Regions from separate parts of the Pseudomonas sp. AC112 genome, predicted to be linked through region 3. Evidence: riboswitches for the same ligand, from Rfam matches in the RefSeq annotation. Region 3 holds a riboswitch; each other region holds the start of a gene.

Region 1 (9,756 bases), 330 kb from region 3:
ATTTCATAACCGCTGACGTGCACATCCTCCAGCAACAACCGCCCGCGCACATTGCGCAGTTGCTTCTCTTCCTCCAGCCTGGTGCTGAACGCCAGCAAGCCCAGCCCATCACTGGAGCCGGCAGGCCCTTCCAGGCCCAACGGGTCATGCACCTGCTCGCCAAGCATCTGCAAGCCGCCACAGATACCGAGCACCTTACCGCCATAGCGCAAGTGCCGCGCCACGGCGTTTTCCCAACCGTTGGCGCGCAGATAGGCCAAGTCGCTGCGTACGCTTTTCGAGCCTGGGAGGATGATCAGGTCGGCAGCCGGGATCGGCTGGCCAGGGCCAACGAACTGCAAATCCACCTGGGGATGCAGGCGCAGTGGGTCGAAGTCCGTGTGGTTGCTGATGCGCGGCAACACCGGCACCACCACCTTGAGCACCTGCGCCGCCTTGTCGATCTGGCGCTGGTCGATGCCGTCCTCGGCTTCCAGGTGCAGGTCCATCACGTAGGGCAGAACGCCCACCACCGGTTTGCCGGTGCGCGCTTCCAGCCAGTCCAGGCCCGGCTGCAATAAGGCGATGTCACCGCGAAAACGGTTGATGATGAAGCCTTTGACCCGCGCCTGTTCCGTGGGCGAGAGCAATTCCAGGGTGCCGACCAAGTGGGCAAAAACGCCGCCACGATTGATGTCGGCGATCAACAGCACCGGGCAGTCCACCGCCTCGGCGAAGCCCATGTTGGCGATGTCGTTGGCGCGCAGGTTGATCTCCGCCGGGGACCCCGCGCCTTCGACCATCACTACCGGGTAGGCCTGGCTCAGGCGTGCATGGGAAGCCAGCACCGCCTGCATCGCGATGGCTTTGTAGTCGTGATAGGCCACCGCGTTCATGCTGGTCACGGCGCGGCCATGGATGATCACTTGAGAGCCGGTATCGCTGTTGGGTTTGAGTAGCACCGGGTTCATATCGGTGTGTGGCGCCAGGTTGGCGGCCTGGGCCTGCACCGCCTGGGCGCGGCCGATCTCGCCGCCTTCGGCGGTCACCGCGCTGTTGAGCGCCATGTTCTGTGGCTTGAAGGGCGCCACCGCCACGCCCTGGCGTACCAGCCAGCGGCACAGTGCCGTCACCAACGTGCTCTTGCCGGCGTCGGAGGTGGTGCCTTGCACCATCAGCGTACTCATGTCGCTTCCTTATAGGCGACCAGCGCTGCGTCGAGACGCTGCCAGTCGGCCTCGGTATCGGGCAGGCCAAAGCGCAGGCTGCTGTCGTGGACAAACAGGCGCAGCAGGATGCCGCGCTGGGCCATGAATTCGTGCATGCGTTCGGCGTGGGGCGTGATCAGCCATTGGAACAGGGCACAGCCGCCCTGGGGTTGAAAGCCGTGGCGCTCAAGCGAAGCGAACAGACGCTGGCCCGCCTCGATGCATCGTGCGCGTTGCCGCGCTTGCCCGGCGGTGTCGCGCAGGCACACTTGGCCCAACACCCGCGTCGGCCCGCTGACCGCCCACGGCCCGACCTGTTCGGCGAGCAACTTGAGCAACTTGCGTTCGGCCAACACGAAGCCCAGTCGCACGCCGGCGAGGCCAAAAAACTTGCCAAACGAGCGCAACACAATCAGGCCAACCTGATGCGCCTGGCCCGCCAGGCTCAGTTGGGGCGTTACGTCCATGAACGCTTCGTCCACCACCAGCCAGCCGCCGCGCTGGGCCAGCCGCGAGTGCCAGTCAAGCAGGCGTTGCGGAGTCAAGCTCAAGCCGGTGGGGTTGTTGGGGTTGACCACCACCAGCACATCGAGGCCATCAAGGAAGAAGTCGACTTCCTGCTCCTGCACTTCGCGCACCACGTAACCGGCACGGCGCCAGGCTTCGGCGTGTTCGGCATAACACGGCGACAGCACGCCGACCTTGCCGGCACGGCGCAGGCGCGGCAGCAACTGGATGGCCGCCTGGGAGCCGGGCACCGGCAACAGGTGTGCTGCGCCGTAATACTCGCTGGCGGCCTGCTCCAGGCCGTCGTCGGTTTCCGGCAGGCGTGCCCAGGCGCGCAGGGGAATCTCGGGGATCGGCCAGGGCCAAGGCGCGAGTCCGCTGGACAGGTCGAGCCAGTCAGCCTCGGCTATCCCGTACTGAATCGCTGCCTTGCGCAGCCGGCCACCGTGTTCAAGCATAGAATTGCGCCCCCGCACATAGGATCAGCAGCCACAACCATACGCCGCGCTGCACCAGTTGCCAGCCCCGCTCGATGGAATCGGCATCCGCCGCCGGGCCTTCGCCCAATGGCGGACGCTGGTGCACTTTACCGTGATAGATCGCCGCACCACCCAGTTCCACGCCCAGGGCACCTGCACCCGCAGCCATCACGGGGCCGGCGTTGGGGCTGTCCCAGGTCGGGCCCTGGGTGCGCCAGCATTTCAGCGCCAGCCGCGTCTTGCCCAGCAGCGCGTAGGTCAATGCCACAAGACGAGCAGGAATGTAGTTCAGCACATCGTCGATTTTTGCCGCAGCCCAGCCGAAACGCTCGAAGCGTTCGTTGCGATACCCCCACATGGCGTCAAGGGTGTTGCTCAGGCGGTAAAGCACCACGCCCGGCACACCGGCGACCACAAACCAGAAAATCGCGGCGAATACCGCATCGCTGCCGTTTTCCAGCACCGATTCGGTGGCGGCGCGGGCGACTTCGGTGCGGTCCAGCTCGCTGGTCTGGCGGCTGACCAGGTAGCTCACGCGCGTGCGCGCTTCCTCCAGGTCATCGCTGCGCAGGGCCTGGGCCACCGGCATCACATGCTCGCCGAGGCTGCGCATGCCGAGGGCGCAGTACAACGCCAGGATCTCCAGGACCCAGCCGATATACGGCGCCCACGACAAGGCCGTCGCCGCCAGGGTCAGCGGCACCACGGCGATAACCCACGCGGTCACACCATGGCTGCGCCAGCCGCGACCACCGCTGTTGAAACGTTGCTCGATGCGCCCGGCAAAATTGCCGAACGCCACCAGCGGATGCCAGCGCCTGGGCTCGCCCAGCAGCGCATCCAGCGCCACGGCAGCGACACACAGCAAGGCCACACTCATTGACTCACTCCCCACACATTCTCATACAACATGTCACTTAATGGCCGAGGCTCGGTCCAGCCTTCGAGCTGCAACATCGGTGCCGGATAGAACTCGTCCACCGGCCCCAGGCACAGTACGGCCAGGGGTTTGGCACCCGGCGGCAAACCCAGCAGGTCGGCCAGCGCCTGCGGCTCGAACAGCGAGACCCAACCCATGCCCAGGCCTTCAACGCGGGCTGCCAGCCACAGATTCTGGATCGCGCAGGACAGCGATGCCATGTCCATTTCCGGCAACGTGCGCCGGCCGAAAATGTGCCGCTCGCGGTCATCCATCAACGCCGCCACCAGCACTTCGGCGCAGTCGTGGATGCCTTCAACCTTGAGCTTCATGAACTCATCGGAGCGCTCGCCCAGGGCTTCGGCAGTGCGTACGCGCTCGACTTCCACCAGTTGTTGAATCTGGCCGCGCAAGGCACGGTCGCTGATACGGATAAAACGCCACGGTTGCATCAAGCCAACACTCGGCGCCTGGTGCGCGGCCTGGAGCAGACGGTGCAGCAGTTCGGGGGCGACAGTGCCGCCGCTGAAGTGGCGCATGTCGCGGCGTTCGGCGATGGCGCGGTAGACAGCTTGGCGGTCGGCCTCGGGGAAGGCGTTGTCGGTCATGGCCTCATCGCCGGCAAGCCGGCTCCTACAAGATCGGGCGCGAACAATGCGGCCACCGCCTGGGGATTCGATGGGAAATAGAAATGTACGTAGGATGCCGTCATCCGACCCTGGCGATAAACCGCCTCGGCACCGCGCCCGCCATTGGGGCTAAGGCCACGCGCAATCGGTTGCCACTCGGTGGTGGTCAGGGAGTGATGATAGGTGTGGCCGCGCAGCGTACCTTCCGGCAATTCGACGCTTTGCAGGGCGAGGGCCGCGAGTTTCTTTTGCATCACGGCATCGCCCTGCAACAAGCCAACCAGTTCGGCGCGGGTGCCGTCGACATCGGTCAGCGAGTCGAGCAGGTAGAGCATGCCACCGCACTCGGCGAGCAAGGGTTTGCCGGCCGCGTGGTGGGCACGGATAGCGTCGAGCATCGGGGTGTTTTCCGACAGCGCCTGGTGGTGCAATTCCGGGTAGCCACCAGGCAGATAAAGACTGTCGGCGTCAGGCAATTCGCGGTCATGGATCGGCGAGAAGAAGCTCAATTCGGCGCCCATTGCCCGCAGCAGGTCGAGGCTGGCGCCGTAGGTAAAGGCGAAGGCTTCGTCACGCGCCACGGCGATGCGCACGCCCTTGAGCAATGGCTCGGCGTCGATCACTTGCGGCGCGGCAAAGGTCACCGGTGGCGGCAACGCTACTTCGCAACTGCTGCCCAACGCTTGGGCAGCCGCGTCCAGGCGCGCATCGAGGTCATTCAGTTCACTGGCCTGCACCAGGCCGAGGTGGCGGCTGGGTAATTCGATACCGGTCTCGCGGGACAAGGCGCCGTACCAGCGCAGGCCTTCGGTGAGGCTGCCTTCCAGCAATTGCGCATGGCGCAGGGTGCCGACGCGATTAGCCAGTACGCCAGCGAATGGCAAATCCGGCTGATAACGCGCCAAGCCCAACGCCAAGGCGCCGAACGTCTGCGCCATGGCCGTGCCGTCGATCACGCCCAGCACCGGCACGCCGAAGTGTCGGGCCAGGTCGGCGCTGGACGGTGTACCGTCGAACAGGCCCATCACGCCTTCGATCAGGATCAGGTCCGCCTCCCCCGCCGCTTCCCACAGCAGGCGGCGACTTTCCTGTTCGCCGACCATCCACATGTCCAATTGGTAAACCGGCGCACCGCTGGCACGCTCGTGGATCATCGGGTCGAGGAAGTCCGGGCCGCATTTGAACACGCGCACCTTGCGCCCCAGGTTGCGGTGCAGCCGCGCCAGTGCGGCGGTGACGGTGGTTTTGCCCTGGCCGGATGCCGGTGCGGCAATCAGGACAGCCGGGCAATGACGGGGCTGATTCAAAGTTCGACGCCCTTCTGTGCCTTGATGCCAGCCTGGAAGGCGTGCTTGAGCATGCCCATTTCGGTGACGGTGTCGCCCAGTTCGATCAATTCAGGCTTGGCACCCCGACCGGTGACCACCACATGTTGCATCGGCGGGCGGGCTTGCAGGTCGCTGAGAACCTGGTCCAAATCGAGGTAGCCGTGCTTGAGGGCGATGTTCAGCTCGTCGAGCACCACCAGGCCGATGGCCGGGTCTTGCAGCAATTCACGGGAAACCGCCCAGGCGGCTTCGGCAGCGGCGATATCGCGCTGGCGGTCCTGGGTCTCCCAAGTGAAACCTTCGCCCATCACATGGAAGCGCACTTGCTCGGGGAAGCGGCGGAAGAACAACTCTTCGCCAGTGCTGTTGCGCCCCTTGATGAACTGCACCACGCCGCACTGCATGCCGTGGCCCATGGCCCGGGCCAGCATGCCGAACGCGGAGCTGCTCTTGCCTTTGCCGTTGCCGGTCAATACCAGCAGCAAGCCACATTCGTTGGGGGAGTTGGCGATGCGCTCGTCGATCACGGCTTTTTTGCGCAGCATGCGCGCCAGGTGGCGTTCGTCGCGGTCGGGGGAATCGGTCATGGCAGCTCTCCGTTGGGGCTGGACAAAAACGGCGGGCAGGAAAAAAGAAAAAAGACAGCCAAGCATCGCCCACCGTGATGCTGTTGGATGTTTCAGGCCGGTCTCCGGGCTCATGAGTGACGCTTGCTCTTGTCGAGCAGGCAGGCCGACGGCGCGCCTTCCCATATCGCTCGCGATACAGTGGCAAAAGGCGCCGTCTTGACTCATTTACCGTTGCGGGGGCAGCGCCGGAATCGCGGCAGCACTGTGTACAAGCGCGCTCACTCACCGGCTTCCCTGTTTCACTCCATCGACCCATGGGTCACAGAGCACCTGGAACAAGCGGCGAAGGTTAGTGGGTTGGGGGTGGAGCGTCAATTAAAGCTGGCCTTGCACTTGAACCATCGCACTGCTGCCCTCCTCTACCCTTACAGGTATCAAGGAGAACACCATGCACAAAACCAGACTCGCCCTACTCATCATGGTCGCCGGCACCCTCGCCGCCTGTGGTGAAAGCTCCACCCTCCAGGTCTCCGACGGCACCGGCCCCTCGCCCAAGCTGCCGGAACCGAACAAGACGCTGATCCCCACCGTGAATATCGCGCCGGCCATCGGCTGGCCCAAAGGCGCGAAGCCCACCGCCGCCGCTGGCACCCAGGTGGCGGCCTTTGCCGACGGCCTGGACCACCCGCGCTGGCTGTATGTGCTGCCCAACGGTGACGTGCTGGTGGCGGAAACCAACGCGCCACCCAAGCCGGATGACGCCAAAGGCATTCGTGGCTGGGTGATGGAAAAAGTCATGGGCCGCGCCGGTGCCGGCGTGCCAAGCCCGAATCGCATCACGCTGCTGCGTGACGCCGACCACGATGGCGTCGCGGAAACCCGCACGGTGTTCCTCGAAAATCTCAATTCGCCGTTTGGCATGGCACTGGTCGGCAACGACCTGTACGTGGCCGACTCGGACAAGTTGCTGCGCTTTCCCTATCAACCGGGTGAAACCGCGATCAAGCAAGCCGGCACCAAGGTCGTCGACCTGCCGGGCGGCAGCATCAACCACCACTGGACCAAGAACGTGGTGGCCAGTAAGGACGGCAGCAAGCTGTACGTGAGCGTCGGCTCCAACAGCAATGTGGGGGAAAACGGCCTTGAAGCGGAACAGGGTCGGGCTGCGATCTGGGAAGTGGACCGCGCCAGCGGCGAGCACCGCCTCTTCGCCTCCGGCCTGCGCAACCCCAACGGCATGGCCTGGGAACCCCAGAGCGGCAAGCTGTGGACGGCGGTGAATGAGCGCGACGAGATCGGCAGCGACCTGGTGCCGGACTACATTACCTCGGTCAAGGATGGCGCCTTCTATGGCTGGCCATTCAGCTACTACGGCCAGCATGTCGATGTGCGCGTATCACCGCAGAATCCGGATCTGGTGGCCAAGGCAATTGCACCCGACTACGCAGTAGGCCCGCACACGGCGTCCTTGGGGCTGACGTTTGCCGAGGGCAGCAAACTCCCGGCGCAGTTCAGCAACGGCGCATTTATCGGCCAGCATGGTTCGTGGAATCGCAAGCCGCACAGTGGCTACAAGGTGATCTTTGTGCCGTTCGAGGGCGGGCAACCCAAAGGACAGCCGGTGGACGTGCTGACGGGGTTCCTCGACAAGGATGAGAAAGCTATGGGCCGGCCGGTGGGCGTGGTAATTGATCAGCAGGGGGATTTGCTGGTGGCCGATGATGTGGGGAACAAGGTGTGGCGCGTGTCGGCCGCTAAATAAACGGTAGGAGCCGGCCTGCCGGCGATGGCGGCTTCAAGGGCCTCATCGCCGGCATGCCGGCTACTACACGGCGGCGTGTCAGGGGTTGCGCGCCAGGTTTCCTGGCAGCACGCGCTTGGCGCTCAGGTAGGCATTCTGCCAATACGCCTTGGACAAGGTATCCAACTTGACCGTACCGCCGGTTTGCGGTGCGTGCACGAAGCGGCCCTCGCCCACGTAGATCCCGGCGTGGCTGACCTGGGAACCACCACCGGTGGCGAAGAACAGCAGGTCGCCGGTCTGCAGGTTTTGCTCGCTGACATCCTGCGCGCGCATCACGATCAGTTCGCGGGTGGTGCGCGGCAGGGAGATCCCCGCCGCATCGCGGAAGACAAAACCGATCAGGCCGCTGCAATCAAAGCCGGAGTCCGGCGTGTTGCCGCCCCAACGGTAAGGCGTGCCGACCAGGCCCAGCGCGCGGAAGAGCACATCTTCGGCCGCAGGCGAAAAATTCTGGGTGGAATAATTGAACACCGGCTTGGGTTTCACCGCTACAGGAGCGGGAGGCGGTGGACGACTTGCGCAGGCGCTGAGCAGCGCGGCGCAAACAATGAGAATAAGGCGGGCCGAGGTCGACATGTGCAGAACAATCCTGGTCTGGATGCGGCTTTCGCTGCCGAACGCTGAAAACCAGAACGCGCAAGCAAAGCTCGCGCGAACGGATTACAACAATATCCAGGGATTCTAGCGCTTACACGTCAAACTTCAAGTATCACTTTAAGTTTACTTGCTAGCGGTAACCGTAGTCGGGGCCATGGCGAGTGCGCGCTTGGCTTCGATGAAGGTTTTGCTCCAGTAGCTGTCGCCCAGGTTGTCGACTCGAACACCGCCACTGCGACGGCTGCTGGAGTGAATAAACTGGTTATCGCCCAGGTAGATACCGGCATGGCTGACGCGACCACGGCCTGCAGTACTGAAGAAAAGCAGATCACCCGGCTTGAGGTTGTTGCGCGCGACCAACGGTGCATTCACGTTGATCATTTCGCGAGTGGAGCGTGGCAGGTTCATGCCAGCTTCTTCACGAAACAGATAGCCGATGAAGCCGCTGCAGTCGAAACCGGCTTCAGAGGTACCGCCGAAACGGTAACGGGTACCGATCAGGGACATGCCGCGTTCGAGGATGCTGTCGGCCAGAACTGGAAGCTGGTAAGGCTTGCTGCCAGAGAAGTTGGCCAGCTCTTTTTCAGTTGCCACTTCTTCTTCGTAAACAGAAGCAGACTGTGCAGCAACGAATTTTGCCTGATTTTGAACCTGTGTTTTTTGCTGTTCTGCCACCTGCTGAGGGTGGGAGGCGCAACCAAACAACAGGGTAACGAGTGCGAGAGGCACGAGGGGTGCGAAGCGATTTAGCATGGGCACGACCGTGGCTGATATGTAAAGAAGTCGAGACTATGCCCACTATCACATCGATTTGCAAATTCAATCGTGATCTATGTGACTTCTTGTTTGGACTATGACATCTAAGCCCTTAACACCCTGTACCTGCCTTTTGCGTGGCCAAACCGGCTAAAACGCAGGTTTTCTGGCGCCTGGAATTTGCCGAAAGCCGCGAAAACAGTGGGCTGGCTACCAGCCGAGGGTTTCTTTCAGGAAGGGGATGGTCAGCTTGCGCTGAGCCTGCAAAGACGCCTGGTCGAGTTGTTCGAGCAAATCGAACAACGCGCTCATGCTGCGCGTGCCACGGGTGAGAATAAAATGCCCGACTTCGTCGGTGAGGTGCAGGCCGCGGCGTGAGGCGCGCAGTTGCAAGGCTCGCAATTTGTCTTCGTCGGAGAGTGGGCGCATCTGGAAGATCAGCGCCAGGGTCAGCCGCGACTTGAGGTCGGCCAGCTTGATCGGCAGCTCACGTGGCGAAGTCGACGCGGCAATCAACAGGCGCCGGCCGCTGTCACGCAAGCGGTTGAACAGGTGAAACAATGCTTCTTCCCAGTCCGCCTTGCCGGCAATGGCCTGCAGGTCGTCAAGGCACACCAACTCGTATTGCTCGAGGTGGTCAAAGATGCCGATACCGCGATCCATCAATTCCGCCAACGGCAGGTAAACCGCCGGTTCGCCCATCTGCTCGAAACGCAGGCACGCGGCCTGCAACAGGTGGGTACGCCCTACGCCGTGCTTGCCCCATAGATAGATCAGGCTTTCGGTCCACCCGGCGTCGGCTTCGCAAAGCCGCTCGACATAGCCGAGTGCAGCGGCATTGGCGCCTGGGTAGTAGTTGATAAAGGTGGCGTCATCACGCAGACGCACACCCAAGGGCAGCTGAATCGGTTTCATGCTGACTGAACGGCTCCAAACGAACCGTTAGTGGCCTCTGTGTAAAGTTTGCAAAGTTTATACCCG
Region 2 (9,756 bases), 1.6 Mb from region 3:
ACGCCAAGGTGCCGAACGTCAACGCTGACAGCCCGGTCAACGAGCGCATCAACTATTATCTGCAAACCGAGATCAACCCTGGGCTGGCCAGCCACGGTGGTCAGGTGAGTCTGATCGACGTGGTCGAGGACGGCATTGCCGTGCTCAAGTTCGGCGGCGGCTGCCAGGGCTGTGGCCAAGCGGACGTGACTTTGCGTGAAGGCATCGAGCGCACCTTGCTTGAGCGCATTCCGGAGCTCAAGGGTGTACGTGACGTGACCGACCACACGCAGAAAGAAAACGCCTACTACTGAGTAAGGTGTTCACTGCAAACAAAAAAACGGCGCCCCGTGAGCGCCGTTTTTTATGCTTAAAATTCAGCGTCTTACGCTGTTCACCTAATACTGAAGATTAACTGTAGGAGCCGGCTTGGCGGCGATAGCGGCGTGTCAGTCAACAGATTCGGCAGCAGATACGCCGCGATCGCTGGCAAGCCAGCTCCTACAGTATCAACGTATTCAAATATATCAGTGAGTTGCGGTCATTTTGTGAGGTTGTTTGTCACGGTCGGTAAAGGTGTGCATGCCCGGCCCGATACAACGAGGACTCACTGAAACTATCATTGGCCAGCACCCGACCCACCACAATCAATGCCGTACGTCGAAACCCTTTCGCCGCCACTTTCTCGGTAATGTCATCGAGGGTGCCGACTGCCCAATCCTGATCCGGCCACGTCGCGCGGTGCACCACGGCAATCGGGCAATCCGCGCCATAGTGCGGCAGCAGTTCGGCGACGATCTTAGCCAGGTGGTTGACCCCCAGGTGGATCGCCATGGTTGTGCCGTGGCGGGCCAGGCTGTCGAAGTCTTCACCGGCCGGCATGCTGGTTTTATCAGCGTAGCGGGTCAGGATCACGCTTTGGGCGATGTCGGGCAGGGTCAGTTCGGTTTCCAGCAGCGCCGCGCAAGCGGCTACCGCGGTGACGCCAGGGATGATCTGGAAGGGGATGTTCAGCTCGCGCAAATGGCGGATCTGTTCGCCAATCGCGCCATACAGGCTCGGGTCACCGGAGTGTACGCGCGCCACATCCTGCCCCTTTGCGTGGGCGGCCGTGATCAGGTCGATGATCTGTTCCAGGTGCAATTCGGCACTGTTGACCACCGTTTCTGCCTGATGACCTTCCAGCACGGCCGCTGGCACCAGCGAACCGGCGTAGATGATGACCGGGCAATGGCGGATCAGCCGCTGGCCTTTGACGGTGATCAATTCCGGGTCGCCGGGGCCTGCGCCGATGAAGTAGACGGTCATGGTAATTCCTGTCGAAAAACGGGCGAGCATGAATGTTATTCATGATCGGGGCGGGCGATTATCGGGATTTTAGCCGGCGCACGCCAATGCAAAGGTGGCGTGGGCGGTTTTTTTGCGGGTGATCAGCAGGCGGGCAGGGGCGTGACCGAGGTGTTCAGCCAATGCCAGGGCGGCGCTTTCAGCGATGCCGTAACAGCCGGTGTGGGCAAAAACCACCTTGGACTTGTGGCTCAGGCGGTTTTCGAAAACCGCCAGTTGCTCGGCGCTGAAACACTGCAACGTCAGGTCCAGTGCTTTGGCCAGCGCCAGCAGGCCTGGTTCGTCCTGTTTGCGATCGATACTGGCCAGCGCGGTGATGCGCTGGCGCTCGATACCGCCCTCGGCGAGGGCTGCATCAAACAGGGCCAGCAAGGCGTGAACATCACAACCGCGCTGGCAGCCCAGGCCGACCACCAGGATCATGCCGCGTAACGATCGTCACGGTTGCGGCGGAACAGCCACGCACTGATCAGACCCAGGGCCAGCCAGAATGCGACGTTGGTCAACTGCGAAGCGATCTTGAACTGGGCTTCCAGGGCTTCCGGGGCCAGCATCGAGTGTACTTCTGGCTGTGGAGCACCGATCACGTGCGGCACCACCAGGATCGCCACGCCCAGCGCTTTGAGCAGCCAGTTGCGACCGAACACAATCAGCGCGATACCGGCGGCGGTCGACGCGGCAGTGCCGATCCACCAGATCTGCCGTTGCGCCAGGTCTGCCGCAGCGGTGCCTGGCAGCTCGGGCGGCAGGCCCAGGGTTGGCGCCAGTACAAAGGTTGCGTAACCCGCCAGGCCCCAGAGCAGGCCTTGCGCCGTGCGGGTCGGCGCACGCAGGGTGTACAGGCCGGCCAGCATCAACGCAAAACCGACCGCGACCACCAGGTTGCCGCCGGTGGTGGACAGCACGCGTTGCCAGCCATCTTCGGGTTCCCAGGCTTCGGCGTCGTGGGTGTGGGCGGAGGCACCCTCGGTGTGCACATGGGCCACTTCGGTGGCGGCCGGGGCGTTTTCGTAGGTTTCCGCCTGCAGAATCAGCGGGGCGACCCAGAAGCTTTGCAACAGGGTCAGCAGCAGGGCGGCCAGGAGACCGGTGAAACCTGCGGTTTGCGCGATACGCTTGATCATGTCGGCAGGTCTCAGTGGCACGGGAACGCGGCGCTGTGGCGGGTATCGTGGGCGGCGTTGTGCACGGCCTCGATGTGCGAGAAACCGGCGAAGTACACCAGGCACGCGCCGAGGATCGACGCGCCGATGGCGGCGGTCAGGCGTTGGCTCAGGGTGGCGGAGCTGCTGGCGGTGTGCGAGGTGCTGCTGATGATCGACATGGCGCGTCCCTTCTGGGTGTCAGGGTGAAACGAGCGCATGAAAACCCCGCGAGCCAGGCACGCGGGGTTCTGAACAGCGCCCGCCCACCGCGGGTTTGTTATCTGATTTTTTCGGGCCGGTCTCCGGGCTTGCGAGGGGGCTCCTGGGGAGTCCTTAAAGCGTCGCCTTCCCATGCATCTGCACAGTGGCTGTGACACTTCGCTCGCTTACCGTTGCGGGGGCAGCACCGGACTGGTCATAACGCTATGACGCACCGGTTTCCCGTTTCACCCTGTGAAGGGCACCCGAAACAAGGTGTGTAGGAGAGCATGGAGGGATTGGGGGAGTCAATTGGGATATGTACCCAGCCACCCCATCATTGACCATCCCCCAAGCACTGCGTAGCCTTGCACCCTCGAGGTTCTTCAGCCCAGGCTGAAGCTAAGAAGGGAACGCGGTCCAAGCCGCGGCTGCCCCCGCAACTGTAAAGGGTTCATCTGACTGCCACGCCACTGCCATTACGGCGGGAAGGCGCAGCCAGCGCCGGTCGCATGACCCGCAAGCCCCAAGCCAGGAGACCTGCCTCGCAACCGATTTTCCACTTCAACCGGGCGGGGTGATCCGGTGACGAAATCCGCTGCTGCGTGCCGTCGCAGGGCCTATCGTCCCGTATGCCCGCCCCCAAGGGCATCCGATGAAAACACTGGCCAAACTTCCCGTCACCATCGTTACCGGCTTCCTCGGCTCGGGCAAGACCACCTTGCTGCGCCACATGCTCGACAACGCCCAGGGCCGCCGTATCGCGGTGATCGTCAATGAATTCGGCGAGTTGGGTATCGACGGTGAAATCCTCAAGCAGTGCTCCATCGGTTGCACCGAAGAAGAAGCCAACGGCCGCGTCTATGAGCTGGCCAACGGCTGCCTGTGCTGCACCGTGCAGGAAGAATTCTTCCCGGTGATGCGCGAATTGGTCGCCCGTCGTGGTGACCTCGACCATATCCTCATCGAAACCTCCGGCCTGGCCCTGCCAAAGCCGTTGGTACAAGCCTTCCAGTGGCCGGAAATCCGCAGCGCCTGCACCGTTGACGCGGTGATCACCGTGGTCGACAGCCCGGCCGTGGCCGCAGGCACCTTCGCGGCGTTCCCGGACCAAGTCGATGCCCAGCGCAAGCTCGACCCGAACCTGGACCACGAATCCCCCCTGCACGAGCTGTTCGCCGACCAACTGGCCAGCGCCGACCTGGTAATCCTCAACAAGAGCGACTTGATCAGCCCCGAAGACCTGGCCCGCGTGCGCCTGGAAGTCGCCGAAGAACTGCCACCCGCGGTGAAGATCATCGAAGCCAGCAGCGGTCGCCTGCCGCTGGACGTGCTGATCGGCCTGGGTGCCGGCTCCGAAGAGCACATCGACGGTCGCCACAGCCATCACGATCATCATCACGAAGGTGAAGACGATCACGATCACGACGCCTTCGATTCCATCTCCATCGACCTGCCGCAAGCCGACGAAGCGCTGCTGCTCGACGCCCTGACCCAGTTGGTGGTGCAACACGGCATCCTGCGTGTAAAAGGCTTCGCCGCAATCCCGAACAAGCCGATGCGTCTGCTGATCCAGGGCGTGGGCACGCGTTTCGACAAGCACTTCGACCGTGCCTGGAGCGCTGACGAGCCGCGTATTACGCGCCTGGTGCTGATCGGTCAGGACCTCGATGCGGCCGGCCTTGAAGCGCAACTGCGCGCCGCCCTCAGCGTTTAACCCATGCACCTGCTCAGGACCCAGCCCGGTGGTTTCGTCTCGGACGACAATATTGCCGACCTTGGCCAGACCCCCGCTGAACTGGTGATCCTGTGCAGCGGTGATTCCAGCCTGGCGCTGCTGGCCGAAGCGGCCCAGCAGTTGCCCGACGACTACCCCAGCTTTCGCCTGGCCAACCCGATGCAGGTACAGAACCATGCCTCGGTCGACCTGTATGTCGATGAGGTGCTGCGCCATGCCAAGGTCATCCTGATTTCGCTGCATGGTGGCATCGGTTATTGGCGCTACGGCATCGAGCGCCTGGTGGAGCTGGCCGAGCGTGGCGTGCAGCTGATCCTGGTGCCGGGGGACGATCGCCCGGACCCGGAGCTCAGCGGCCTGAGTACTGTCGGCGCAGAAGAACGTGATCGCCTCTGGCACTTCCTGCGCCAGGGCGGCATGGGCAACGCCTTGGACTTTTATCGCTGCCTGGCCAGTGGTTACCTGGGCCGCGACTACACCTGGGAAGCGCCGCAAACCCTGCCGCGCACGGCGATTTATCACCCCAGGCACGCCAATGCCCGCCTGAATGATTGGCAGGCCGACTGGAATGCCGAGTGGCCGGTGGCGGCGGTGCTGTTCTACCGCTCCCATTTGCAGGCGGCCAACACCGGTTTTATCGACGTGTTCTGCCAGCGCTTGCAGGCCGCGGGGCTTAACCCGTTGCCAATGGCGGTGGCCAGCTTAAAAGAGCCCGGCTGCCTGGCGGTGGTCGAGGACTGGCTGGATGAGGTGGGCGCGGCGGTGATCCTGAACACCACCGGCTTCGCCCAGTCCAGCCCCGAAGCGCCGCACTTGCGGCCGTTTCGCCGCAATATCCCGGTGATCCAGGCCATTTGCGCCCAGGACAACCAACCTGGCTGGGAAGCCAGCGAGCAAGGCCTCGGCCCGCGTGACTTGGCCATGCACATCGCCCTGCCGGAGCTGGATGGACGGATCATCAGCCGGCCAATCAGCTTCAAGGACCTGGCCTGGCGCAGCGAGCGCAGCCAGTCGGATGTGGTGTGCTACCGCGCAGCGCCCGAGCGCATGGATTTTGTCGCGGAACTGGCGCGACGCTGGGTCGAGTTGGCGCGAGTGCCGAATGCGCACAAGCGCATCGCGCTGATTCTTGCCAACTACCCGACCCGCGACGGTCGGATTGGCAATGGCGTGGGCCTCGATACCCCAGCGGCCGCGCTGAATATTTTGCGTGCCCTGCAGGCTGAAGGCTATCCCCTGCCGGAGACCTTGCCCGACAGTGGCACGGCGCTGATCCACGACTTGCTCGGCGGTGTCACCAACGACCTGGACAGCCTCGACCTGCGCCCGTGCCATCAAAGCCTGGGCCTGGACGACTACGCGGCGATGTTCGCTCGCCTGCCCGAAGCCAATCGGCAGGCCGTACTGGAACGCTGGGGCGCGCCACAAAGCGATCCGATGTTCCGTGATGGCCGCATGATGATCGCTGGCCTGCGCCTGGGCCTGACCTTTGTCGGCATCCAGCCGGCCCGGGGTTATCAGGTGGACGCCAGCGCGGTGTACCACGACCCGGACCTGGTGCCGCCCCACGCGTACCTGGCGTTCTACTTTTGGCTGCGCCACACCTACGGCGCCCATGGCGTGATCCATGTGGGCAAGCACGGCAACCTCGAATGGCTGCCCGGCAAAGGCGTGGGGCTGTCGGAAAACTGCTGGCCCGACGCGCTGTTGGGGCCGCTGCCGAATATCTATCCCTTTATCGTCAACGACCCGGGCGAGGGCGCCCAGGCCAAGCGTCGTACCCAGGCGGTGATCATCGATCACCTGATGCCGCCGCTGACCCGTGCCGAGACCTATGGCCCGCTGCGTGACCTTGAGCTGTTGGCGGACGAGTATTACGAAGCCCAGTTGCTGGATCCGCGCCGCGCCCTGGAATTGCAGAAAGACATCCTCAAGCTGGTGCGCGAAACCCGTATCGACCAAGAACTGGAGCTGGCAAGCGACGCCGATGCCGCCGTGTGGCTGCCGCGCCTGGACACTTACCTGTGCGACTTGAAGGAGTCGCAGATTCGCGACGGCTTGCACATCTTTGGTGAGTCGCCCGCAGGCCGCTTGCGTATCGATACCTTGCTGGCATTGCTGCGCATCCCGCGTGGCGATGGCCGTGGCCCGCAGTCGAGCTTGCTGCGGGTGCTGGCCAAGGCCTTCGACCTGGGCTTTGACCCACTCGATTGCGCCCTGGCCGAGCCGTGGACAGGACGGCGCCCGTTGGTGCTGCAGAAGATCGACGGGCAACTGTGGCGCACCGCCGGCGATACCCGCGAGCGCCTGGAGCTGTACGCCGCGCGCTTGATCGAGCAGGCGCTGGAAGGGCCGCTTGAGCAGTTGGAAGAGCCCGGCTGGGAGGATGTGAAGGCCGTGATCGAAAGCCTGCGTATCGTCGTGGCGCCACGCCTGGACGCCTGTGGCCCGGCGGAAATGCGTGGGCTGCTCGATGCCTTGAGCGGCCGTTTCGTGCCCGCTGGCCCTAGCGGTGCGCCGAGTCGCGGGCGTTTGGATGTGCTGCCGACCGGGCGCAACTTTTTCAGCGTCGACGTGCGCAACCTGCCCACCACCACCGCGTGGCGCATCGGTTTCCAGTCGGCCAACCTGATTCTTGAGCGACACCTGCAAGACCATGGCGACCACCTGCGCCAACTTGGCCTGTCGGTATGGGGCACGGCTACCATGCGAACCGGCGGGGATGATATCGCCCAGGCCATGGCGCTGATGGGCGTGCGCCCGGTGTGGGCCACGGGCAGCCAGCGGGTGGATGACTTTGAGATCCTGCCGATCAGCCTGCTCGACCGGCCGCGCGTAGACGTGACGCTGCGGGTGTCGGGCTTTTTCCGGGATGCCTTCGCCAACCTGATCCGCCTGTTCGATGCCGCCGTGCAAGCGGTGGCCGCGCTCGACGAGCCGGACGACATGAACCCGCTGGCGGCCAAGGTGCGCAGTGAGCGCGAGGCGTTGCTCAAATCCGGCCTGGACGACGAGGCCGCTGCGAAACAGGCCGGATGGCGCATCTTTGGTGCCAAGCCCGGTGCCTATGGCGCCGGCGTGCAAGGTGCGATCGACGGGCGCCTGTGGCAAAGCCGCGAAGACTTGGCCGAGGTCTACCTGAACTGGGGCGGCTACGCCTATGGCGGTTCCGACGAAGGCACTGCCGCCCGCGAACAATTCGCCCAGCGTCTGAGCCAGGTGCAGGCTGTGTTGCAGAACCAGGACAACCGCGAGCACGACCTGCTCGATTCCAATGATTACTACCAATTCCAGGGCGGCATGCTTGCTGCCGTGGAAACCCTGAGCGGCGACAAGGCTGCCAGCTATCATGGCGACCACAGCCAGCCGGACCAGCCGAAGATCCGCACCTTGAAGGACGAGCTGAACCGGGTAATCCGTTCCCGCGCCGCCAACCCCAAGTGGATCGAAGGCGTGAAGCGCCATGGCTATAAAGGTGCGTTCGAGATGGCGGCGACCGTGGACAACCTGTTCGCCTTCGACGCCACCACTGCGCTGATAGACGACCACCAATATGCGCTATTGGCCGACGCCTATCTGCTCGACCCCGAGACCCGGGCCTTTGTGCAACAGCACAACCCCGATGCGCTGCGCGACATGACCGAGCGCATGCTCGAAGCGCAGCAGCGTGGCATGTGGCAGGAACCGGGGGCGTACCGCGAGGCGTTGGAAAACCTGTTGCTGGATATAGAAGAAGACAGCTGATGACCGATATTCCCCACTTCCCGCTGTCCGCCGTAGTCGGCGCCGATGACCTGAAACTGGCGCTGTGCCTGACCGCCATCGACCCGAAGATCGGCGGTGTGCTGATCGAAGGCCCGCGCGGCATGGCCAAGTCGACGTTGGCGCGGGGCCTGGCAGACCTGCTGGCCAGTGGTCAATTCGTGACCTTGCCGCTGGGCGCCACTGAAGAACGCCTGGTCGGTACGCTGGACCTCGACGCCGCATTGGGCGAAGGCCGCGCGCAGTTCTCACCCGGCGTATTGGCCAAGGCGGATGGCGGCGTGTTGTACGTCGACGAAGTCAATCTGTTGCCCGATCACCTGGTGGACTTGCTGCTGGACGTGGCCGCCAGCGGCACCAACCTGATCGAGCGCGATGGCATTTCCCATCGGCATTCGGCGCGGTTTGTGCTGATCGGCACCATGAACCCGGAGGAGGGCGAGTTGCGTCCGCAGCTGCTTGACCGTTTCGGTTTCAACGTGGCGTTGAGCGGGCAAACCTTGCCGACCGAGCGTGGTCAGATCATCCGTCGTCGCCTGGATTTCGACAGCGACCCGGCGGCGTTCTGCGCGCAATGGGCTGAGCAGCAGGCCGCGCTGCGTGAACGTTGCACCCAGGCGCGGGCGCGGCTCGACAGTATCGAATTGGATGACCAGGCGCTGGCGCAGATCACTGAGCGCTGCTTTGCCGCAGGTGTCGACGGCTTGCGTGCAGACCTTGTCTGGCTGCGGGGCGCCAGGGCGCATGCCGCCTGGCGGGACGCCAGCGCCATTGCCGAGGAAGATATCGAAGCAGTTGCCGAATTTGCCTTGCGCCACCGCCGCCAAGCGCAAACACCCCCGGCCAGCCCGCCGAGCGAAGGGCAGTCGCCCAAAGCCTCCGACACGTCGCCAGGCCAGGGCCAATGGGGTGATATGCCCGCACCGGCCTTGCCCACGGGGGCACGCCGGGATGTGCCCGCCTGGCCAAAAAAGCCCTAGGCATTCGCCCCCGGCCTGACACGGGGACGGATGCCCGCCCCAAGGCTGGGCGACTGGACAGCGGCAGGCACGGCAAGGCACGCAGCGCGAAGCAGGGTAGGATCAATTGGCCCTGCACCTTGCTCGGTGGCCGACCGCAGGCCCGTGAGGACCTGCTTTATCACCTGCGCAGCCGTTCGGCCCATGAGCTGTGGCTGGTGATTGTCGATGCGTCGGCGTCCACCCGGCGGCACCGTGCGCTCACCGATGCCAAGGGTTTGTTGGCGCAATTGTTTGATGACGCCTACCGCCAGCGGGCACGGATGGCGTTGTTGACGGCCAGCGGTCACTCGCCCAAATGGCAGGTCCAGGGGTTGAAGGCGGCGAAGGGCCTGGCGGATTGGCTGGATCAATTGGGCGCGGGCGGTGGTACGCCGTTGCTCGCGGCATTGATCGAGGCCGGGGCGTGGTTGACGCTGCGCCGCAAGCGTTATCCGGCTGAGCAGCAGCGACTGCTGGTGATCACTGACGGGCGACTCAAGGACATCGCCGGGTTGCCGTTGCTGGAGTGTCCGGGGCTGTTGGTGGATATCGAGCGCGGGCCGATCAGGTTGGGTCGGGCTCGGGA
Region 3 (9,756 bases):
CCCAGGGGGCTAACGCGCATCATCAATTGTCATTAACGTATGTTGCAGTCGTGTTTATCCAAGGAGGACTTACCGATGCCCGCACGTAAAACCAAAATCGACCTTTCGTACCGCCCCCGGCTCGCCGACCTGCGCCCATTGATCGCACCGAGCCCCACCTTGCTGGCGGCGCGAGCGGCGACACCCCGCGTCACACCGGCCAAAGACTTGAAGGACCGGCGCGGTTACGCTGACGACTTTCTCGGCAGCTTCGCGGTGTCCTGGCCCACGGTCGAGGAGGCCTTGGCGGGTGATACACAGAAGCGCCTGGACTACACGCACTTCTCAATCACGATGTCACGCGCGAAGCGCCTCGCACTGTACGTGGGCGTCAACATCGACGGCGGCCAGCACGTAGACATCGTCCGCAGCAACGACACCTGGGCCTACGACGGCCGCCTGCCCACGGACGCACAGGTGGGCGAAGCGCTCTATGCCAGCAATGGCCTGGACCGCGGCCACCTGGTCCGCCGCCAAGACCCCAACTGGGGCGACACGGCGCAAACCGCCAACCTCGACACCTTTCATTTCACCAACTGTTCACCGCAGATGAGCGGGTTCAACCAGAAGACCTGGCTGGAGCTTGAAGACTACATCCTCGACAACACCCAACGCTGGAAAGCCCGGGCCACCGTGTTCAGCGGCCCGGTATTCGCCGACGACGACCGTGTGTACCGCGGCGTGCAGATCCCCAAGGCATTCTGGAAAGTCGTCGCCTACCTCAGCGATGACGGCAAGCCTTCGGCCAGTGCCTACATGATCGACCAGAGCCGCGAACTGGGCCAACTCGACCTGGTGTTCGGCCAACTCAGGACCTACCAGCGCAGCGTGATCCAGATAGAACGCCTGACCGGCATCCGCTTCGCCAACCTGGCCGACTACGACGGTTTCAGCAACGAAGAACGCGCCACCGGCACGCGCATTGAAGCGCTGATACAAGGTCCAGAGGACATTCGTCTCTGACCGAGGCTTCACCTGTTGAACGGCGTCACACCCAAACCAACCACGATGCGAAGCGAGCCGCTCGTGATCTTGATCTTGATCTTGATCTTGATCTTGATCTTGATCCTGCTTTTGATCTCAGGCGCCCCGTCAAACACGCTGGCCGGAATTCGACAGGGATTTGGGGGGTAAACCGGCAGGGATGCCGGTTTAGCCGCCCCGCGCCATGGATGGCGCGTGGCGGCGGCCCCCCAAATACCTGGCGGATTACGGGCACACCGAGCGTGAGCGAGGTGCCGAGTGTTGGGGCAAGAGCCCTTTGGTTACTTTGGGGCTCTTTTCCAAAGTGACCCGCCGTAAGGGCGGAACCCATAGCAGCCCTTACCTAAATAACGGATATGTACCCGGTAAGATCCAACATCTAGGTCGGCTGTCAGGCCACCATCGCTGGCAAGCCAGCTCCTACATTTGGATCGCGGGGCGACAGTTAGATTGTGGTCGGCTGTCAGGCCGCCACCGCTGGCAAGCCAGCTCCTACATTTGGATCGCCGGGGGGGGTTACAGTCAGATAGCGGTCGTCTGTGAGGCCGCCTTCGCAGGCAAGTCAGCTCCCACATTCTGGATCGCGGAGGTTAACAGTAAGATTGCGCCCGGCCGTCAAGTCGCCAGCGCCGTACCCAGCGAGGTGTAGATACCTGCGCCCGTTGGCCGCCCCTCATTGCGCATTGATGTAATGAAACTGCGCCTGCGACTTCTCAACCGCCGCACGCACTTTGTCCTTCTGCGCATCGGTGCCCGAGTAGTAAATCTGCAGACCCTTCAAATCCTGCCCTTCGACGGCTTTGCCGATCACCGCAACGTCGACCGGCGTGCCAGCCCAGAGCTACCGTTGAGTTCACGGCCTCCCGTTCAACCTCGCGATCGACTACCATACCGCGCCGGTTCCCAAACGGGACTAATAGGGAATCCGAAGCGCGGTACCTGCGCGCCAATCGGAACTGCCCCCGCAACTGTAGGTGCTGAGCCTGCTCCTCGATGCCACTGGACCTTGTCCGGGAAGGCCGGAGCGTGGCGACGACGCATCAGTCAGGAGACCTGCCGGCTCAAGCTCAATCACTAACCGGCGGGGTGTCCGGGAAGGACATTCTTGCCTGTCTCTACCACAGCGCTCGAGGGTGTGTTTCCGAACCGTACCTCCCCAGTTCCACGTACGGTTCACTCGGAGATCGCCTCATGCTGCCACGCGTTACCGCCCTGCTCACCGGCATTGGCTACTGTGCCCTGGCCCACGCCGCGCCCACCCACTACCCATTGATCGTGGAAAACTGCGGCAGCAGCCTCACCTTCCAGCAAGCCCCCGCCCGTAGCGTGACCATCGGCCAGGCCGCCACCGAGATGCTGTATGCCTTGGGCGTGGGCGACAAAGTGGTCGGCACCTCGCTGTGGTTCAACAGTGTGTTGCCGCAATACAAAACGCAGAATGACCGCATCGAGCGCCTGGCCAACAACGAGCCGAGCTTCGAAGCCGTGATCGCCAAGCGCCCGCAACTGGTGGCCGCCGAGCTGGAATGGGTGGTCGGGCCGCAAGGCGTGGTCGGCACCCGCGAGCAATTCCATGAACTGAAGATCCCCACCTACTTGCTGCCCTCCGACTGTGAAGGCAAGGACAACCTGGTGGGCGCCGACGGCACACGGCTGGAGCCGTTCCGTATCGAAACTATCTATAAGAGCATCAGCCAACTGGCGCAGATTTTCGACGTTCAGGATCGCGGCCAGCAGTTGAACGATGAGCTCAAGGCACGCCTGGCCAAGTCCGTCGCCACGGTGCAAGGCAAAGGCCTCAAGCAGGCCAGCGCGCTGGTATGGTTCTCCAGTTCGGAGATGGCCAGCGACCCGTACGTGGCCGGCCATAAAGGCATTCCCGAATTCATGCTGCAAACCCTCGGCCTGTCCAACGTGGTGCAGTCCGATGAAGAGTGGCCCGCCGTCGGCTGGGAAACCATTGCCAAGGCTAACCCGACCTTCCTGGTGATCGCGCGCATGGACCGCCGCCGCTACCCCGCCGACGACCATGAAAAGAAACTGGCGTTTTTGCGCAGCGACCCGGTGACCCGCAACATGGACGCGGTGAAAAACAACCGTATCATCATCCTCGACGCCCTGGCGTTGCAGGCCAGTATCCGCATGTTCGACGGTCTTGAACAACTGGCCACGGCCATCGACGGCTACGACCTGCCTAAATGATGCGCACCCTGCTCGCCCTGGCCCTGCTCCTGGCCGCCGTACTTGCCGGCGTGGCCATCGGTGAAACCGCCATCTCGCCGCACGTGGTGCTCCAGGTACTCGCCAACAAACTGTGGGCGGCCGGCTACGTGCTCGACCCCATCGACGAAGGCGTGGTGTGGAACTACCGCCTCACCCGCGCCCTGGTCGCTGCCGCGTGCGGTGCGGGGCTGGCCACCTGCGGGGTGATCCTGCAATCGCTGTTGCGCAACCCGCTGGCCGATCCGTACCTGCTGGGCATCAGCGCTGGCGCTTCGACTGGCGCGGTGTTGGTGGCGTTGATGGGCGTGGGCGGTGGCTTGATTTCGTTGTCGGCCGGCGCATTCGTCGGCGCGATGGCGGCATTTGCGCTGGTGATCCTATTGGCGCGTGCCAGTGGTTCGGCCAGCGGCACCGGCCAGATCATCCTCGCCGGCATTGCCGGCTCGCAGCTGTTCAATGCACTCACCGCGTTTCTGATCACCAAGTCGGCCAGTTCCGAACAGGCGCGCGGCATCATGTTCTGGCTGCTGGGCAACCTCAGCGGCGTGCGCTGGCCCTCGGTGTGGCTGGCGGTGCCGGTAGCGGTCGCTGGGTTGGCCGTGTGCCTGTGGCACCGACGGGCGCTGGATGCGTTTACCTTCGGCAGCGACTCGGCGGCGTCACTTGGTATCCCGGTGCGCCGCGTGCAATTTGTGCTGGTGGGCTGCGCGGCCCTGGTGACGGCGGTGATGGTGTCGATTGTCGGCTCCATCGGCTTTGTCGGGCTGGTGATTCCCCACGCCGTGCGCTTGCTGCTCGGCACCGGGCATTCACGCCTGCTGCCGGCGAGTGCGTTGGGCGGTGCGCTGTTTTTGATTGCGGCGGACGTGCTTTCACGCACCTTGATCAAGGGCCAGGTGATTCCCGTCGGCGTGGTCACTGCGCTGGTCGGCGCGCCGGTATTTGCGCTGATCCTGATCGGACGGAGGAATGCGCGATGAGCGTACTGAGCTGCACCGGACTGGGCTTCAAGGTGCGTGAGGTCGAGCTGCTGCGCGATATCCACTTGGACGTTCAGCTGGGTGAAACCTTGGGGATTGTCGGGCCGAATGGCTCCGGCAAGTCCACTTTGCTCAAGCTGCTCGCCGGTCTGCGCACGCCGGCGTCTGGCGACGTGTTGCTGGGCGGCCAGGGCCTGGGCACGCTGTCCCGCCGCGCCATCGCCCAGCAACTGGCGGTGGTGGAACAACAGGCCGACACCGACGACGCCATCCGCGTGTTCGACGCCGTGGCGCTGGGCCGTACGCCGTGGCTGTCGGCGCTGAGCCCGTGGTCCAGCGACGACGACGCCATCGTGAACCAGGCCTTGCATGACGTCGACGCCACCCACCTGAGCCAACGCGCCTGGCGCAGTCTCTCGGGCGGTGAACGCCAACGGGTGCACATCGCCCGTGCGTTGGCGCAACGGCCGCAGATCCTGTTGTTGGATGAGCCGACCAATCACCTGGATATCCAGCATCAATTGGGGATCTTGAAGGGTGTGCAAGGCTTGCCCGTCACCACCCTGATTGCCCTGCATGACCTCAACCAGGCGCTCACCTGCGACCGCTTGGCGGTGCTGGATCACGGGCGGTTGGTCGCCCTGGGCAAACCGCTGGAAGTGCTGACGCCGCAGCGGTTGCAGGAGACGTTCGGGGTGCAGGCGCATTACCTGACAGACCCGTTCGATGGGGCGCAGATACTGCGGCTACGCCCAAACTGATCAACGCATCCCATTGTAGGAGCCGGCTTGCCGGCGATACGGCCAGACCTGCTTGCATCTCTGTTTACTGCCACACCGCCATCGCCGGCAAGCCGGCTCCTACAGTGGGCGGTGGTGTTAGAGAGTGCGCTGCATATGCGTCGTGCGCCACACCGGGTCAGCGTCCACATCCACCACCTCGAACCCCTGCCGAAGCCAAAAATCAATCGCCCCCGGCAGAAACGGATGGGTGTGCAGGTACATCACTGCGACCCGTTGTGCCTTGGCCTGCGTCTCCAGCGCACGGTACAACTCGCCCGCCAGACCAAAGCGGCGAAACGCCGGCAGCACAAACAGGCGCACCACCTCCACGGCCTTGCGGCCGTGGTAATTCAACTGCGGGAAACGCCCGTCATAGGGCAGGTAGCCGATGGCAGCGACGATCTGGCCCTCATCACGCGCGATCAGAAATCGCCCATCGCCGTGCAGATAAATCGCCTCGAAATCCGCCAAGTCCGCCGGCATGCCTGTCGCACAGAGCGTGGGAAACAGCTCGGCACGGGCTTGCAGCACAAACCTCACGACCTCAGGGATATCCGCCGCCGTGACCGCCTGAATGATGGGCCCTGGGCTCATGCAACCTCGATCTGCGTAATCCCTACCACGTGTGCCTGCTCCAGAATTTCCTCCGGCGTCGCATCCGCAGGCGGCAGGATCAAGCCATTCTCCGCATCGCCAAAATGCAACTGCAGCAGGTGCAACGCCGCTTCATGCACCGGCAATTGGGGTTGCTTGAGTTCGAACACATGGGTGCGGGGCTCGTTGTTGAACAAGTAGTCGAGGGTGAATTCGCGCATGGGGGAGTCCTTTTATAGAAGAAGAGCAACTGAACAACCTGACTAGGTGATCAGGTTTTAAGTTCCATGGACCAGCTTTGGCAACCTCCCCGACCGCATTTACTGACGCAACTCACACACTGCATTGCCCTTCATCCCCGACGCATGCACGCTCACATGGCGCACGCCGAAGCCCGGTTTTTGGACGAGCTTTTTCTCTTCCCAGGTGCCGCCGTTTTCGACTTGGTAGCCGATTGCGCCATCGGCTTGCCACGTCAGGCGTAGCGTATACACACCGTTTTGATCGGGAGCCCGATGGAAAAACATGTCGATCACCGGCTCCGCCTTGTTGAAGGTGCGCACCTGGAACAAGCGCAGGTCAGTGTCGGCGGGCGTGTAGCTGGACAGAAACAACGTATCGTCTTCAGCAGCATCCTCAGCGGCCGCGAGGATCACCGACGGCACCCACTTCTCGCCACGGTCCTGGGTGTCGGTAGTCACCTTGCAGGTCAACTGGCCCTTACCGGTAACGTCCTGGCGCCAGGCGGTCTCGTAGTAGCCGTAGGGCACATCGAAGCGCAATGTTTTCTCAGTGACTTGCTCGCAACCTGCCAGCAGGTACAGCGCCGACAAACCGATGAATCCTTGAAGAAACTTCACGTGCTTTCCTTGGCTTGATAGTAAGAGGCGAGAGGTTACCCGGCTTGTAGGAAAAAGTGGATCGATTTAGCCGGGCCGTTCCAGCTGTAGAGGCGGCGTGTTATACCTTCGCGCCACCTCTACAACTGCACAGGCGTTGACCACAAAGGTCAGCACCTCAGGAATGCGCTTGAGTGTTCATCCCGCCGTCATCCCCAGTCGGGCATCGATCCACTGGCGGCTGTTAGCAAGCACGCTACCTGCCATCACCACCGGAAAATGAATAAACCCATGCGCCGCCTCCGGCAACAGGTACGCTTCAGCCCCTGGCCACCGTTCAGCAATCAACAGAGTGTCATCCTTCAAAGGGTCCAGTTCCCCCACAAACATCAACGCCGGTGGCAGGCCCTCGAAGTCGCCATACAACGGTGACAGCGGCGGTCGCCGGCGCTCGTCATCGCTCAGCCCTGGCGTGAGCATGCGCAGCGCCTCGACCATGCCCGGGCCGTCTAGCAGCAAGGTGTCCGGCCCTGCCGCGCGTACGCTCGGAGTGCCGGTCAGGTCGTAGACGCCGTAATACAACACCGCGCCGCTCACCCGCTTGAGCAGTTCCGGCCATTGTTTCAACGCCAGCAATGTCGCCGCAGCCAAGTGCCCGCCGGCCGATTCGCCGACGACGATCACCGGCAGGCCGGCAAACTCATCGGTGGTGAGCAGCCAACGCGCGGCCGCCAGGCAGTCGACCATCAGGCCCTCGACGGGCGTGTCGACCGCCAGCCGATAGTCCACCGACACCACCGCCACGTCGCAGGCGTTGACCATGCCCAGGTTGAGGTCGTCATCCATCTGTGCATTGCCGATCACCCAGCCGCCGCCGTGGATATCCAGCACCACGCCCTTGGGTTTGCCGCTCGGCCGCAAGATACGCACCGGGACGGAGTCGACTGTTTTGCATTCCGCCCGTGGCGCTTTTTTGATCTTTTGACTGGCGCGCAACAGCGCCTGGATCAAACGCGGCGTAATGCGATTGCGGATTTTAAAGCGCGGCATCCACGCGAGTTTCTGGTTGAAACCACGCATCTCGGCCCGTTCAGGCTCACTGGCGGGCCAGGGTTTATAAGCCATCAACGGTTATTCCGCAGGATCGAGAAGTTCAGCGCCGCCGCCACACACAGCCACGCCAGGTACGGGAACAGGATCAGGCCGGTGATCAGGTCCAGGCGCACTGCCAACACCACCATCGCCGCCACGGTCACCCACAGCGCCGCAATGATCACCATCCCGGCGAGGATGCGATGGGCGCCAAAAAACACCGGTGTCCACAGCGTGTTCAACGCAATCTGCGCCGCCCACAGCGCCAGCACCATTTGGCTGCCGGGGATAAGGCTGAGGCGATAACCGGCCCAGGCCAGCAACAGGTAGATGATCGTCCAGGCCACCGGGAACAGCCAATTGGGCGGGGTGAAGCTGGGCTTGACGAGGGATTCGTACCAGGCACCGGGCTTGAAGAGCATGCCGGTACTGGCGGCGGCGACACAGGCGAGCAGGAAGATGAAGAAAGTCATGGTCGGTCCTTGGCTGAGCATTTCAAGCTTGGACGTGTCGCACACGGGTAAAAGTTCACTGCCGATCTTCCGGTGGGCACTGGCAGTGCGGGGTATCTTTATCGCCTGACCTACCGCTTTCGCAGCCTTGCTAACGCTAGTCAGGCGCCACAATCCTCAACCAAGGCCACCGCGCCTGATAACTGCTGGCCTTGCGCGCAAACAACTCCCGCTCCGGATGCAGTGGGTTGATGCGCAGCACCCCCTGCTCCACATCCTCCAGGCCATAGGGCGCGTACACCTCGCCCGTCGCAATCTCCAGGCCGATGCACGTACCCGCCACCAGGTAACGGTCAATCCCCTGCTTGGCGGTGTGCAACTGCGGATAAGGCCGGCCGAACCGCTGGCCGTACCAAAGGTGAACCCGTGCCTGGTTCTTCACCTCGACGTTTACGCCCAGGTCCTGGAACAGCGCCTCGGCCGCGCGGATCACCGCATCCTCCGCCTCGTAAGACAGGTCCGTGTCGAAGTAGAAAACGTCGTAGTCCTTCACGCCCTGTTCAGCAGGCAAATTCGACTGATGATTCCACACCGCCTGGAACAGACAGCCCGCCGTCAGAAAGCACTGGTCCACCCCAAGATCGGGCAGGCGCGCGGTAATTTCAGCGTTGATGGGGTTGGCCATGGCCAGGTCAAGCAGGGTGTTGACGGTCAATGTCATGTGCATTCCTTACTATCGGTGCTGCGTCAGGTAACCCCTGCATCTTCGTTATTTTCGGTGACGATTGGAATATTCAAACCGGCCCGGACGTTCTGACAGTCACGCGCCCCACCTGTGAAGGGGCGCTGCCTGTGGCTGGGGCACTCGGCTCAATCCGACGCCCGAGCGTGCGTGCGCCTGCCGCAGCAACACGCCAGCACCCATTGGCAAACGTTGAAGCCTAACCTTTCAACTCACTCGCCCGATGACTCGCCGCGTCGTCGTAGGCCACATACAACGACTCGGCGATCTGGCTTTTGATCGCCTTGGCCGCCTCAAGGCCCAGCACAAAGCCTTCGGCCTTGCCGCCAGCGCGGTTGAGTTCTTCGTGAGTGGACGCGCCGGTGATGGCGTCGAGGAGCTTGGTGGCGTGGGGGCCTACGCCTTTAGGAAGGCTGATCTGGTCAATGGACATGGGCGATACCTTGCAAGAGAGAAATCGGTAGCGCGTGAAACCACTGCCGGGCAGGCATGGTAGACCGGTTTGCAACGAAACGGGCTGGTTTCGGCGGTGGCGCCGGCAACGACACCTGCAACGGGCGCACGCCCCATCATGAGGAGGGCTAAAGTTTCAGTGAATTCAATTCAGTTCCGCTCATGTTGTAGCCCTGCCTAAAATGCACCCCACTTAAAGACAGGTTATAGACCGCTGAACAAGCACCTGAACACTCAATACGTTCAGGCTCTATCGCGGCAATCAGGGTGTGGGGTCACAATGAACAAAGAGTTTGCATTTACGGTCAAGAGCATTCGTTTCGACGAGCACTACCACCCCGCCGAAAATACGCGCATCACGACCAACTTTGCTAACTTGGCAAGGGGAGCAAGCCGTCAAGAAAACCTGCGTAACACGTTAAGGATGATTGACAACCGCTTCAACGCCTTGGCCCATTGGGACAACCCCAAGGGCGATCGTTATACGGTGGAGCTTGAAATCATTTCGGTCGAAATGGATATTTCTGTTCAACGCAGTGGCCACGCCATTCCTTTGATTGAAATATTGAAAACCAA

Evidence for each region. Region 3 has a riboswitch for cobalamin ahead of AC0IYN_RS20580 (ABC transporter substrate-binding protein). Riboswitches for the same ligand answer to the same signal wherever they lie in the genome.
Region 1: another riboswitch for cobalamin. It lies ahead of cobO (cob(I)yrinic acid a,c-diamide adenosyltransferase); the one in region 3 lies ahead of AC0IYN_RS20580 (ABC transporter substrate-binding protein).
Region 2: another riboswitch for cobalamin. It lies ahead of AC0IYN_RS27785 (CbtB domain-containing protein); the one in region 3 lies ahead of AC0IYN_RS20580 (ABC transporter substrate-binding protein).

The regions. Positions count from the first base shown of each region.
Region 1 is NZ_CEEDCM010000001.1:4,080,395-4,090,150, reverse strand. It holds gene AC0IYN_RS18920 (cobyric acid synthase) at 1-1,166, opposite strand, end outside; gene cobD (threonine-phosphate decarboxylase CobD) at 1,163-2,152, opposite strand; gene cbiB (adenosylcobinamide-phosphate synthase CbiB) at 2,145-3,053, opposite strand; gene bluB (5,6-dimethylbenzimidazole synthase) at 3,050-3,700, opposite strand; gene AC0IYN_RS18900 (cobyrinate a,c-diamide synthase) at 3,697-5,028, opposite strand; gene cobO (cob(I)yrinic acid a,c-diamide adenosyltransferase) at 5,025-5,636, opposite strand; cobalamin riboswitch at 5,715-5,967, opposite strand; gene AC0IYN_RS18890 (PQQ-dependent sugar dehydrogenase) at 6,067-7,380, shown strand; gene AC0IYN_RS18885 (C40 family peptidase) at 7,459-7,998, opposite strand; gene AC0IYN_RS18880 (C40 family peptidase) at 8,143-8,772, opposite strand; gene hda (DnaA regulatory inactivator Hda) at 8,986-9,690, opposite strand.
Region 2 is NZ_CEEDCM010000001.1:5,986,387-5,996,142, reverse strand. It holds gene nfuA (Fe-S biogenesis protein NfuA) at 1-293, shown strand, start outside; gene cobM (precorrin-4 C(11)-methyltransferase) at 541-1,287, opposite strand; gene AC0IYN_RS27795 (cobalamin biosynthesis protein) at 1,357-1,749, opposite strand; gene AC0IYN_RS27790 (CbtA family protein) at 1,746-2,450, opposite strand; gene AC0IYN_RS27785 (CbtB domain-containing protein) at 2,462-2,650, opposite strand; cobalamin riboswitch at 2,748-2,954, opposite strand; cobalamin riboswitch at 3,032-3,231, shown strand; gene cobW (cobalamin biosynthesis protein CobW) at 3,325-4,386, shown strand; gene cobN (cobaltochelatase subunit CobN) at 4,390-8,151, shown strand; gene AC0IYN_RS27770 (magnesium chelatase ATPase subunit I) at 8,151-9,149, shown strand; gene AC0IYN_RS27765 (vWA domain-containing protein) at 9,203-9,756, shown strand, end outside.
Region 3 is NZ_CEEDCM010000001.1:4,415,038-4,424,793, reverse strand. It holds gene AC0IYN_RS20590 (DNA/RNA non-specific endonuclease) at 76-1,002, shown strand; gene AC0IYN_RS20585 (hypothetical protein) at 1,697-1,834, opposite strand; cobalamin riboswitch at 1,904-2,098, shown strand; gene AC0IYN_RS20580 (ABC transporter substrate-binding protein) at 2,215-3,225, shown strand; gene AC0IYN_RS20575 (FecCD family ABC transporter permease) at 3,222-4,226, shown strand; gene AC0IYN_RS20570 (ABC transporter ATP-binding protein) at 4,223-4,987, shown strand; gene AC0IYN_RS20565 (GNAT family N-acetyltransferase) at 5,105-5,602, opposite strand; gene AC0IYN_RS20560 (hypothetical protein) at 5,599-5,823, opposite strand; gene AC0IYN_RS20555 (hypothetical protein) at 5,923-6,462, opposite strand; gene AC0IYN_RS20550 (alpha/beta hydrolase fold domain-containing protein) at 6,640-7,566, opposite strand; gene tspO (tryptophan-rich sensory protein TspO) at 7,566-8,006, opposite strand; gene AC0IYN_RS20540 (nucleotidyltransferase family protein) at 8,143-8,706, opposite strand; gene AC0IYN_RS20535 (hypothetical protein) at 8,927-9,160, opposite strand; gene AC0IYN_RS20530 (DUF1852 domain-containing protein) at 9,461-9,756, shown strand, end outside.